2 regions of the Priestia sp. AB genome follow, and region 2 is predicted to be linked to the other one. Evidence: riboswitches for the same ligand, from Rfam matches in the RefSeq annotation. Region 2 holds a riboswitch; the other holds the start of a gene.
The links. Region 2 has a riboswitch for glycine ahead of gcvT (glycine cleavage system aminomethyltransferase GcvT). Riboswitches for the same ligand answer to the same signal wherever they lie in the genome.
Positions count from the first base shown of each region.

Region 1 (6,604 bases), on a different contig from region 2:
TGATCGTCCAATTAAGTCATCAGATTTTTCACCTAAGAGCATCGCAAAAGATTCATTAACGAGAATGAATTCCCTTTTTTGATTGATAGCATAAATATAGCTTGGATTAATGTCAATAACTTGTCTTAAAAACGTTTTTTGTTCCTGCAGCTGATTTTCTTTTTGCTGTAAATTCGCTTTAGAATGGCGGATATAGCTAATCATTTCATTAAACTGTTTAGATAAAATACCGATTTCGCCCCGCTCAATTTCTCGTTCCGGAATTTTTTGATTAAAATTCCCGCGCGCTACTTGTCCCGCCAATTCATATAGTTTATGAATTGGATTCACAATTTGCCTTGCATATAACGCAGTAAAAAAAGAAAGCAGTAAAATCGTAACACCTGAAACGATCCAAAGCGTTTTTTCAAACATTTCATAAGGCCTGTAAATGTCTTCAACGGGTAATTCAGCGACAATTCCCCAATCTAAAACAGGAATATATTCGAAAGACGCAAAGAAATACTTACCTTCGGTGTTCACCACGCGCTGATATCCTGATTTATGATTCATCGTTTTCTGAACGATTTCGTTTTTCTTAGCATTTTCACCGATTCTCTGTTTCTCTGGGTGGGAAATAATTCTACCATTGCGGTCTACAATAAATGTATAGCCGTTCTCTCCTATATCGAACGTTTGAAAGATGGATTGAAAACTTTTATTTTCTTCAATTCGCAGCGCTAAATTTACGACCTTTTTTACATTTTGCTGCCCATCCAAAATAGGAATCGCCATCACTACAATGTAGTGCTTTGTATCTGCTGAAACGACATCGCTTAAATATATTTTTTTGGTTCGCAGCGCTTCTTGAAAATATTTTCTTTTACTTAAGTTCACATGTTTCATATTCTTTAAATCGTTCGGGTAATAATGCTCAACATACCCATTTACATTAAAAATGGTTCCGCTATCGATATACGGTGAAATATTAACTATTTTCTGCAATTCTTTGTCTATTTCTTGTTCATCATCCGATAAAAAAATAGGATCTTGCTGTACCTCGTCTCCTAGGCTCCAAATATCTTTAATGACGACGTTAATTTGCTCTTTCATTCTCTTGACGGTTTTATCAGTTACCTGCCGATATTGATCTTGAGAAATATTAGGCAGCATCACTCTTGAAACAATAAACATTAGCGTCAGTACGGTACAAATAAGAAGCACATTAATCGTGAAGATTTTCCAAAACGTATGAGATTTAAACCATTTCATGTTTGTTCACCTTAATCTAATGAAGTCTACCTCCATTGTACTGCAAAATGAAAGCTTTTCCATATAAATGACGGAATTCCATCTTTAGACACAGAAGAAAAGCAATTTGTTCTACATTCCTATCAGAAAACTACGAGCTTTCTCACTGTGTTTTCTGTTAGAACAAATTTTTAGTTTTCTTCTATAAACTTTGCTTCCTGCATTTTATTCATGCAGTAGAAATCAATTATTTATCCTCCACTAAAAAGACCTCATCACGAAGTGATGAAGTCAGAAATTTACTATATTCTTTTATAAAAAATTATGTTTGTTCCCTGCTGATTTTCTAGCCTTTAAAGATTTATTTTCTTTTTCCTTCTAGTCCAGTAAAAAATAAATAAGAGAATAAACCAAACGGGTGTCAACAATAAGGCTGGGCGCGTCGCGTCAGAAAACAGCATAATAACAAGAATCACCGCAAACAAAGCTAACACAACATAGTTTATGAATGGTGTTAACGGTGCTTTGAATGCTGATGCTGCATGCAGATGCGGACACTTCTTTTTATACCTTAGATGGCAAATGAGAATGATACTCCACACCCAAATAAAACAAATAGCGCTAATGGTCGTGACAATGCCGAAAGCTTGGTCTGGTATAAGTTTGCTTAAAAGAGCTCCCGCTGAGATGACCAGCGTAGATACAAACAATCCGTTGCTTGGTACGTGGTTTTTGTTCAGTTTTGCAAACTTAGATGGCCCTTGGTCATTTTTACTTAAATTATATAAGATACGGCTTGTTGAAAACATTCCGCTATTACAGGCAGAAGCGGCTGAAGTTAGTACAACAAAATTAATAATTCCAGCAGCAAGCGGAATTCCGACTAAACTAAAGGTTTTAACAAATGGGCTTTCTGCTGCATTTAATTCCATCCACGGATTAATAAACAACAGAACGATAAGCGCTCCAACATAGAAAAATAAGATTCGCAGAGGAATTTTATTAATGGCCGATGGAATATTTTTTTGGGGGTTTGATGTTTCTGCTGCCGATACCCCTACCAATTCAACCCCAACGTATGCGAATATAACCATTTGGAATGAAAGTAAGAAACCTGAAACCCCATTTGGAAACAGCCCTCCATGATTCCAAAGGTTTTGAACAGTAACGGATCCCGCGTCTGTTTTAAATCCCATTACCAGCAAAATAACGCCAATAATAATTAATGCAAGAATCGTAATAACCTTTATTAAAGCAAACCAAAACTCTAATTCTCCAAATAATTTTACGGTTAATAAGTTAAGACCTAATAAAATGATTACACAAATAAGTGCGGGAATCCACTGAGGAATATTGAACCAATATTTCACATATACGCCAACTGCAATGACATCAGCCATAGCTGTCATAATCCAGCAAAACCAGTAGGTCCATCCCGTTACAAATGACGCCCATGGTCCAAGATACTCTTCAGCAATATCAGTTAACGATTGATAACCTGCTTTAGACAGCAGTAGTTCTCCTAGCGCTCTCATCACAAAGAAAAGCGCAATACCAACAATTAAATAAGCAAAGATGATAGAGGGACCTGCAAGCTGTATTGCTTTACCAGAACCTAAAAACAAGCCCGTACCGATGGTTCCCCCAATCGCAATTAGCTGAACATGACGATTGGATAAATCCCTCTTTAATTCTCGTTGTTCCAACTCTAACTCCTCCTAACAATAAAACCTTTGATGCGATCGTGCGGACTACAAATAAAGTCCAATAAAAAAAGAGATTGGATGCGCTCCAATCTCATGGTCATAAGAATAACAAATATTAAGGTACATGCTACCAATTAGTAACATGCCAAATAAATATCCGGTACTCTTCTGTCCTTTTGCCTGAGATTGTGAACCCTTCGGCGTCGCGAAACTATCGCGATCTCTCCAGAAGCTGCTCCTGCTATAGTGTGATCCATAGCAATCATAGCTTTCTACGTATTCAATTTTTCAATCAATAGAATGACTGTCGAATAGTTGTTTATTCTAATACCAGTTGGATGCTTTGTCAACAGGAAAGATTACTTTCATTTATTTACCTTCTTCGAAAGAAGGTAATTGAACAGTTTCAATCGTCAACTTAGCATCCTTTTCCTCACGCTACCTGAGTCCTTGCGGGAACCTGAACACATTAAACGGATCATACTTTTTGTTGACTCTTTCTAATCTCTCTGCATTGTCTCCAAAATACTCACGCTCGTAGTTTCTAAGGTTGCTGATAGGAAAATTCACATAGGAACCTACCGTAATACTTTTAATATATTGAAATCGCTTATAAAGCCACTCTCTGTTGACTCTTGCAAATACATCTTCTGTCCATACAGACTGAACCCCTATAATATATCTGGCGCCCCTATAGAAAAAAGCCGTTTCTCTTTTACCAACACTGCGGATTTCTCCTCCTAGTGCATAAAAAGAAATCGCCGCATAAACAGAACCTTCTGCTGGACGCTGGATAAGATCTGTAAGATTTTCAAGCTCACCACGTGAATAGCTTCTGTGCACAAATCGTCCCGTTGACTTAAATTTTTCAGACGGAGGATAGGTTGCTTCTATTTTTTTTACAGCTTCAAGAAAAGATAATGATTCCAGCTCTACTCGAAACCCTTCTACTTTTGGAAAAGGCTGCAAAATCTTCCGGGCTCTTTCTGGGGAGCCGTAAAAGAAACCGTTCGCAAATATGCCTAACCCTTCTCCTTCAGCATTATAAAAGCTTGCAACTAGCGTCATACGTTTGTCCAGTTCAGGCAGCCAGTTTTGCCATATATTCATCACTTGCGCCTGCTTCTCTTTTGTAGTACCTACATAAAAGAATCGAACGAGCGTCACAGAGCTGTTCGTTGGCTTTGGAAGCTGAAACTTCATGCTCACCACAACGCCAAAGTTACCGCCACCGGATAGTTTATCTTAAAGGCATTAACCCTCTTATGTAATTTCTCTTTAGCGATGTAACACTTTCCAAGACTAGACTTTATGGGAATTTCATCTCACTATACTAAGATATTTTTTACACTAAAAGAACAGATGAAGAGTACAGCTCAAAAAAAAAGAGCAGAATCTAATCTGCCCTTTACTCTTTTTCTATTCATTTTTTTAACGTCAAACTCACCACATTCTCCACGTGCGCGGTATGAGGAAACATATCAACAGGCTGAATGTAATCAACATGATAAGCCTTCGACAGCTGCTGCACATCTTTCGCTAATGTGGATGGATTACAAGATACGTAAACCACTTTCTTTGGCTTTACTTGTAAAATCGTTTTTAGAAGCTTGTCATCACAGCCTGTTCGCGGCGGGTCAACAACGATAACGTCTGGCTTCCAGCCTTCTTTTACCCACTGCGGCATCCATTTTTCAGCTGGACCCGTCACATATGTGGCATGTTCAAATCCATGATCTTTGGCATTTTTTCGCGCGTCTACAATGGATTCTTCAATCGTGTCCATTCCGCGAATTTCTTTGGCATCTTTAGCAAGCCATAAGCCAATTGTCCCTACTCCGCAGTAAGCATCTACAATTTTTTCACTGCCTGTTAGCGCAGCTGCTTTTTTCACCTCGTCATACAGCTTCACTGTTTGAAGAGGATTCAACTGGAAAAATGCACGCGCTGAAAGTTCGAATGAAATATCGCCTAACGTTTCTTGAATCACCGATTTTCCAGATAGCGTAAACGTTTCGTCTCCAAAGATAAGCGATGTTTTTTGACCGTTTACGTTTTGTACGAGCGATTTCACTTCCGGTAGACGGCGCTTAATTTCTTTAATCAGCAGCTCTTTTTTCGGAATTTCTTGTTTGGCCGTAATCAAGACAACTTGCACTTCACCCGTTTCAAATCCTACTCGAGATACGATGGTACGTACAATACCACGGCGTTTGCGCTCATTGTAGATAGGAATTTGAAGATCTTGTAAAATTCGTTTTATTTCTTTTGTCACGTGATTTGTGGCTCTATGCTGAATCGGACAGTTTTCAATGTCAATCAGTCGATGAGAATTCAGTCCGTACAAACCAGCGATAACTTTTTGTTTATCCACACCTACTTGGAACTGTGATTTATTACGATAGCCCCAAGGATCTTCCATGCCAATTGTTTGGCGTGTTTTTTCCTCTACTTTTTTTAATGAACTGTGACGTTCGAACGCTTGCAGAACAATATCGCGCTTAGATTCTAGCTGACCTTCATAGGATAAGTGCTGAAGCTGACAGCCTCCGCACTGCTCGTAAATAGGACAGGGTGCTTCTACGCGGTGAGGAGATTTTTTGCGAATTCGCTTAATTTTCCCTTCGGCAAACTTTTGCTGAACATTTGTTGCTTCTACAACCACTTCTTCATTTGGTAAGGCTCCTGGTACAAAAACGACTTGGCGCTTAAAATATCCTACGCCTTCTCCATTAATACCAAGTCTTTTTATCGTCAACGGAAATGTTTGTCCTTTTTGAACTTTCATTTCAGTTTTTGGTTTATTCATGAGACCAACTCCGATTAGTTTAAATTCTTTATATAGTTATTAACGGTCTTTAGCTGCTTAAAACCTATTAGACCGTATCGCTTTAAAAAAGACATCAACGCATATTATAACACTTCAACAGCAAAAAACCGACAGGAGAAACATTCCCGTCGGTTTTTATCTTTATTTCTTTTTAGAAGGACTTTTCTTCGTTTGTTTGCGTTCGTTCATTAAATCATCAATGCTTTTAAACGTATAGCCCTGCTTTTTTAAATCCACAATCGCTTGATCTAACGCATCTGCGTTATCCTTTGAAACGGTATGCAGAAGCATGATCGCACCTGGATGTATTTGAGCCATCATATTGTCGTATGAGTAGCGCCAGCCTTTTTGTTCATTCACTTTCCAGTCAACGAATGCAAGTGACCAAAATACGTTTGTATAGCCCTCTTGCTTTGAAAGAGCTAGCGTTCGTTCGCTGAATACCCCTCTAGGTGAGCGAAGGTATTTCATTTCATCACGACCCGTAATATTCTTGTATTCATCTTTTACTTTTTGCAATTCCTCTTTAAAACGTGCGTCATCCACTTGAGTTAAGTCAGGGTGATGCCACGAATGATTCCCGACAATATGCCCTTCTTTTACCATTCGCTTAATAAGTTTAGGCTCTTCTTTTAAATAGTGTCCTGTTACAAAGAACGTGGCAGGAACTTTTCTTTTTTTGAGAACGTCTAATACCTGCGGTGTATAACCATTTTCATAACCGTTATCAAACGTTAAGTAAATATTTTTTTTATTTGTATCTCCAAGGTAAAAAGCATCATACTTAGCAAGAATTTGTTCATAAGCTGTACCTGCAGATGCGGGCTTGTGATTTTTA
Region 1 is NZ_JAQMYN010000009.1:23,522-30,125, forward strand. It holds gene POF52_RS22850 (PAS domain-containing sensor histidine kinase) at 1-1,251, opposite strand, end outside; gene POF52_RS22855 (amino acid permease) at 1,584-2,936, opposite strand; glycine riboswitch at 3,095-3,175, opposite strand; gene POF52_RS22860 (BBE domain-containing protein) at 3,375-4,139, opposite strand; gene rlmD (23S rRNA (uracil(1939)-C(5))-methyltransferase RlmD) at 4,360-5,745, opposite strand; gene pdaA (delta-lactam-biosynthetic de-N-acetylase) at 5,908-6,604, opposite strand, start outside.
Region 1: linked by a shared signal. The riboswitch ahead of POF52_RS22855 (amino acid permease) and the one ahead of gcvT (glycine cleavage system aminomethyltransferase GcvT) in region 2 are both predicted to bind glycine.

Region 2 (6,604 bases):
TTCAAATGTGGTAGTTTTTTCATTTTCGGGAAGAAATCCGCTAGGTTCAAGGCAAAATCGCTTTACTTCTAATTTCATTCACTTATATAATAAGACTATGGATTTTGTCGAAGAAAGGAAGAATCAGCATGTCAGCAATTACAGCAGTACTCATTTTACTTGGAGTAATCATCATATACTCTGTCGTTATGTTCTTTGTCCAACGTCGCATTATGAAAACGTTAACTGAAGAAGAATTCCGCAGCGGCTACCGCAAGGCACAGCTAGTTGATATTCGTGAACCGAATGAATTCGAAAACGGACATATTTTAGGCGCACGAAATATTCCTCTTTCACAGTTCCGTATGCGCATTAAAGAATTTCGTCCAGATCAGCCTGTCTACATCTATTGCCAAAGCGGAATGCGCACAGGGCGCGCAGCACAAATGCTTCGTCGCCACGGTGTTCAAGAAATATATGATTTAAAAGGCGGCTTCAAAATGTGGAACGGTAAAGTGAAAAAGAAAAAATAATGGTATGTATATAGAAAAACCTCGCCTTTGGGCGAGGTTTTTTTGTTAGACGTTTTGAACAGCCTGTTCTTTCTGATAGCGAAGGACTGGCTTTCTCGCTGCGAGCGTTTCGTCAAGGCGCTTCACAACCGTTGTATGCGGAGCTTCCTGTACGACTTCAGGCGTTTCTTCTGCTTCTTTTGCAATTTGAATCATCGCATCGATAAACGCATCTAGCGTTTCTTTCGACTCCGTTTCCGTTGGTTCGATCATCATGCACTCTTCTACGATAAGCGGAAAGTAGATAGTCGGCGGATGATAGCCAAAATCAAGCAGTCGTTTCGCGATATCCAATGTACGTACGCCAAGCTTTTTCTGACGTTTTCCTGATAAAACAAATTCGTGCTTACAGTGACGGTCAAACGGCAGCTCATAGTGCTCTGCTAGACGACGCATCATATAGTTGGCATTTAACACAGCATTTTCCGTTACGGCTTTTAAGCCGTCTGGACCCATTGAACGAATATACGTATAAGCGCGAACGTTGATACCGAAGTTGCCGTAAAACGGCTTTACGCGTCCAATTGACTGAGGACGGTTATAGTCAAAGTGGTAGCCTTGTTCTGTTTTCACAAGCACTGGTTTAGGCAGATACGGAATTAAATCTGCTTTCACCCCTACCGGACCAGAACCAGGACCGCCTCCTCCATGAGGGCCTGTAAACGTTTTATGAAGGTTTAAATGAACAACGTCAAACCCCATATCTCCAGGACGGGCTTTACTTAATACTGCGTTTAAATTTGCACCATCATAATAAAGCTTTCCACCTGCTGCGTGAACAATTTCAGCCATTTCTAAAATATCTTCTTCAAATAACCCTAGCGTATTTGGGTTTGTTAACATTAAAGCGGCTGTATCTTCTCCTACTACGCGGCGTAAATCCTCTAAGTCCACTAAACCATGTTCGTTTGATTTTACCGTTACCGTTTCAAATCCCGCAACTGTTGCCGAAGCCGGGTTCGTTCCGTGAGCTGAGTCTGGAACAATGACTTTTGTTCGCTGCGTCTCACCATTTGCTTCGTGATAGGCACGAATCATCATAAGCCCGGTCCACTCGCCGTGAGCACCTGCTGCTGGCTGAAGTGTTACTTCATCCATTCCTGTAATTTCTGTTAAATGCTCTTGTAAATCATATAAAAGTTCGAGAGCACCTTGAACCGTTTGCTCATCTTGAAGCGGATGAATATGCGCAAACCCAGCAATGCGTGCTGCTTGTTCATTCACTTTTGGATTATATTTCATCGTACATGAACCAAGGGGATAAAACCCTGAGTCCACTCCGTGATTTCGTTTTGAAAGCGCGGTGTAATGACGCATAATATCGAGTTCTGATACTTCAGGAAGCTCAGGAGCTTTGGTACGCACATACGCTTTTCCAAGCAGTTCTTCAGCATTTACTTGCGGCACATCTAACTCTGGCAATGAATAGCCGATTCGCCCTTCTTTACTGCTTTCAAAAATAAGTGATTGATTTTGATTAAGCATGAAGATCCCCCAATTCATTTACAAGTTGATCAATTTCCTCTTTTGTACGGAGCTCTGTAAAAGCAAGCAGCATGTGATTTTCAAGCGCTTGGTTATCACGGCTAAGATCATAACCGCCAATTATTTTTGATGCTAATAAATGATTGTTTGCTTCTGTTACCGAAACCGGAAGCTTCACGACTAATTCGTTAAAAAACGGTCCTTCAAATGCTACATTTACCCCTTTTGCCTTTAATGCTTCATATGCATAATGCGCTTTTGATAAGTTTTGCAGTGCCATTTCTTTTACACCTTGCTTGCCTAAAGCTGTCATGGCAACTGATGCTGCTAAAGCATTTAACGCTTGATTTGAACAAATGTTAGATGTCGCTTTATCGCGGCGTATATGCTGTTCACGCGCTTGAAGGGTTAAAACAAACCCTCGCTTACCGTTTTCATCGACCGTTTGCCCTACTAATCGTCCTGGGATTTTTCGCATAAGCTTAGACGTAGTTGCAAAGTATCCGCAGTGCGGGCCTCCAAATTGACTTGGAATACCAAATGGCTGTGCATCTCCAATGACAATATCAGCTTCGAATTCTCCAGGAGGCGTAAGTAAACCTAATGATAAAGGATTGCTTGAAACCACAAACATGCATTTTTCTTGATGAGTAATTTCTTCAATTTCTTTTAACGGCTCGATTTGTCCGTAGAAATTTGGGTATTGGACAATAACAGCTGCCACGTCACTCCCCATCTCTTTTTCTAATGCAATCATATCTGTTACGCCGTCTGCTGCAGGGATTTCTACCACTTCAATGTATTGACCCTTCGCATACGTTTTTAACACATCTTTTGACTCAGGGTGAACAGTCGCAGAGACAAGTACTTTTTTCTTTTTTGTTTGACCCGCACTTAGCATAGCAGCTTCTGCTAAAGCAGTTCCTCCGTCATACATAGAAGAATTAGCCACGTCCATCCCTGTTAACTCACAAATCATTGTTTGAAATTCAAAGATGGCCTGAAGTTCTCCCTGAGAAATTTCTGGTTGATACGGAGTATAGGCTGTATAAAATTCCGAACGAGAAATAACATGATCAACAATAACCGGCATGTAATGATCGTAAACTCCTGCTCCTAAAAAAGAAGCATAGTCTTTTAAATGAGCATTTTTAGCAGCCATACTATTTAATTCTTTTAACAGCTGAGGCTCTGAAGCCGCTTTTTTAATATTGTATTCTCCTTGAAAACGAACGCGCTGCGGAATATCTGAAAATAAATCATCAACAGATGAAACCCCAATTGCTGCTAACATTTGCTGCTGATCTTGTTCTGTCATTGGTAAATAGCGATGTAACATGTTAAATTCCTCCCCAAAGCTTACTTTGAACGTTTATAAAAAGGTGTTGAAACCACTTTTGCTTTTAAACGTTTTTTTCGAACCTGCACTTCCACTTCTTGACCAAGCTCTGTATACTCTGCTGACAATAGTGCTAGACCGATGTTTTTCTTTAATGTCGGTGACTGTGTACCTGTTGTCACAAATCCAATTTGTTCTTCATCTGCAAATACTTCGTAACCGTGTCTTGGTATACCTTTATCAATCATTTCAATTCCTACCAGCTTACGAGGTGCTCCGCTTTCACGCTGTTCTTTTAACACTTCTTTTCCAATAAAGCTGTCTTTGTTCGTTTTTACTGCAAATCCAATTCGAGCTTCAATGGGCGTAATATCTTTTGAAAGCTCTTGACCATATAAAGCCAAAGTAGCTTCAAAACGAAGCGTATCGCGAGCGCCTAATCCGCAAGGCAACACACCTTCATCACTGCCAGCTTCTAAAATAGCCGTCCACAAGTTAGAGGCGTCAGCTGAAGAACAATAAATTTCAAAGCCATCTTCTCCGGTGTACCCAGTACGTGAAACGAGAGCTTTTACATTCGCTACTTCTACATCATCAGCAAATGTAAACGGCTTTAATAAAGATAAATTTTCGTTCGTTAACGTTTGTAAAACTTTTTCTGCTACAGGACCTTGTAAAGCTAGCTGCGCAGTTTCATCAGATTGATTAACGAGCGTTACATCTCCTTGTTTGTGAGACACCAGCCACTCATAGTCTTTTTGAATATTAGCAGCGTTTACGACTAGCAAATACTCTTGATCTGCTTTTTTATAAATCAGCAAATCATCTACCGTGCCTCCGTCTTCATAACACATAGCCGTATACTGCGCTTTTCCATCTACGAGGGCAGAAACGTCATTTGTCATCGTGTGCTGAAGAAAGGCTAAGCTATCAGCTCCTGTTACAAGAATTTCTCCCATATGAGAGACATCAAAAAGGCCTGCCTTTGTACGTACAGCTTCATGCTCTTCTTTAATAGAAGAAAATTGAACGGGAAGAGCCCATCCTCCAAAATCAATTGTTTTGGCACCATATTTTTGATAGGTATCATAAAGCGGCGTTCTGTTTAATTCTGTTGTCATTTTTATGTCCTCCTCTTTTTCACGTGAAACTTTTCATAACAGGGAGTTTTCAAATAGTGTGGGGATCACTATGTATCCAAACAAAAAAGGACAGAAAACCCCCTACTGTATTTAGTAGGAAGTCTCTGTCCTTTTCACCTGAAAGTTTACCTATAAACGAATAGGTTTGCCTCGTGGGTGGTCTATAAACGCATAGACACTCTCCAGAGCTGCGTCAAACAAGAGTCTTTTTGCCTGAGAGATTCACAATTTTATTGCTTGCTCCTTCGGCGCTACATTCAAGTAGTCTCTCCCCGTGTCGTCATTCGCTTCTATAAAGTTGGTAAAGTTGGGCATACTACTGAAAGATGTATCTATCTTTATTCACACAATCATTTGTAAAGTGCTAATCTATTTTCTTTTTCAAATTTTCTAAATATATTTTTATCCTACCTGATTCTTATCATTTGTTCAATAAAATTTTTTTACAAAGGAGCATTTTTATCATGAAAGTGAAATTAAACATCGATGAAACATGGGAAGCAGCCTTCTCAACTAAATTGGAGCAAGACGGCCCCTGGTCTGCATGGGATTTGTATAAACTTGCCTATGAAATAGAAGACCAAACGCTTATCTCAGAATTTGAAGGACTACAAAGCCCAAAACATCTAGCCGATTTAACGCCGCTTCCTCATCAGCTCGAAGTAGCCAAACAAGTAGTTGAAACAATGAATGGAAAAGCCATTTTAGCAGATGAAGTAGGACTGGGCAAAACGATTGAAGCAGGGTTAATTTTAAAGGAATATATGATTCGCGGACTTGTTAAAAAAGTTCTCATTTTAGTTCCAGCTTCGCTTGTTTCCCAGTGGGCTATGGAATTGAACCAAAAATTTTATATTCCCGCAGTCCCTCAAAGAAAATCATATGTGTGGGATCAGTGTGACATCGTTGTGTCTTCAATTGATACAGCAAAACGTTCTCCTCATCGAGAAATTGTGCTAGAACAAGACTACGACCTCATCATCATTGATGAAGCTCATAAACTTAAAAACAACAAAACAAAAAACTATGAATTTGTGCAAAGTCTAAAAAAGAAATTTTGTCTGTTGCTAACCGCAACACCGATTCAAAATCGAATTGAAGAAATTTTTAACTTAGTCTCTCTTTTAAAGCCTGGTCACCTCGGCAATAAAGACTATTTCGAAGAATTATTTTCCGCTAAAAAACGCTCTTTGCAAAACGATGAACACTTAAAAGAGCTTGTTAACAAAGTTATGATTCGAAATCGCCGCCACGATACGGGTATCGAATGGACGAAGCGAATTGTTCAAACCATTCCTGTTGAATTCTCGCCGAAAGAACGGGAGCTATACGATGCGATTACATCTTTTAAAGGAAACGGACTCCACCCTTCAAGCGCTTTTTCAATTTTAACCCTGCAGCGAGAGGCCTGCAGCAGCCGTGAAGCGGTGTATATGACATTAAAAAACATGCTGGAACGTCAGGAAGATCCAAACAGCGCATTAACAGAACATATGATTACTCCGTTAATGGAACTACTTCAGCAAGTGCCGCAAAATGCAAAAGCAGAAAAAGTGCTAGAACTCGTTCAGAAAATTGATGATAAAGTCATTATTTTTACTGAGTACAGAGCAACTCAACTGTACTTACAGTGGTATTTAAAACAGCATGGAATTACCTCTGTACCTTTTAGAGGAGGATTTAAGCGAGGTAAAAAAGACTGGATGAAGCAGCTTTTTGAAAGTCACGCGCAAGTATTTATTGCCACTGAAGCAGGCGGAGAAGGAATCAATCTTCAGTTTTGTCATCATATTATTAACTATGATCTGCCGTGGAATCCAATGCGTCTAGAACAGCGAATTGGAAGGGTCCATCGTTTAGGTCAAAAACATGATGTTCACATTTACAATTTAGCCATTCAACATACGGTCGAAGAACATATTTTAAAATTGTTATACGAAAAAATAAACCTTTTTGAACGAGTTGTTGGAGAGCTAGATGATATTTTAACAAAGCTTGATTTAAAAAATATCGAAGAGCATATTCAGGATATTTTATTTCATTCACGGAGTGAAGGAGAAATAAAAATCAAAATGGAGAACTTGACG
Region 2 is NZ_JAQMYN010000001.1:402,704-409,307, reverse strand. It holds gene POF52_RS02095 (rhodanese-like domain-containing protein) at 129-512, shown strand; gene gcvPB (aminomethyl-transferring glycine dehydrogenase subunit GcvPB) at 558-2,036, opposite strand; gene gcvPA (aminomethyl-transferring glycine dehydrogenase subunit GcvPA) at 2,029-3,375, opposite strand; gene gcvT (glycine cleavage system aminomethyltransferase GcvT) at 3,396-4,496, opposite strand; glycine riboswitch at 4,709-4,801, opposite strand; gene POF52_RS02075 (DEAD/DEAH box helicase) at 4,982-6,604, shown strand, end outside.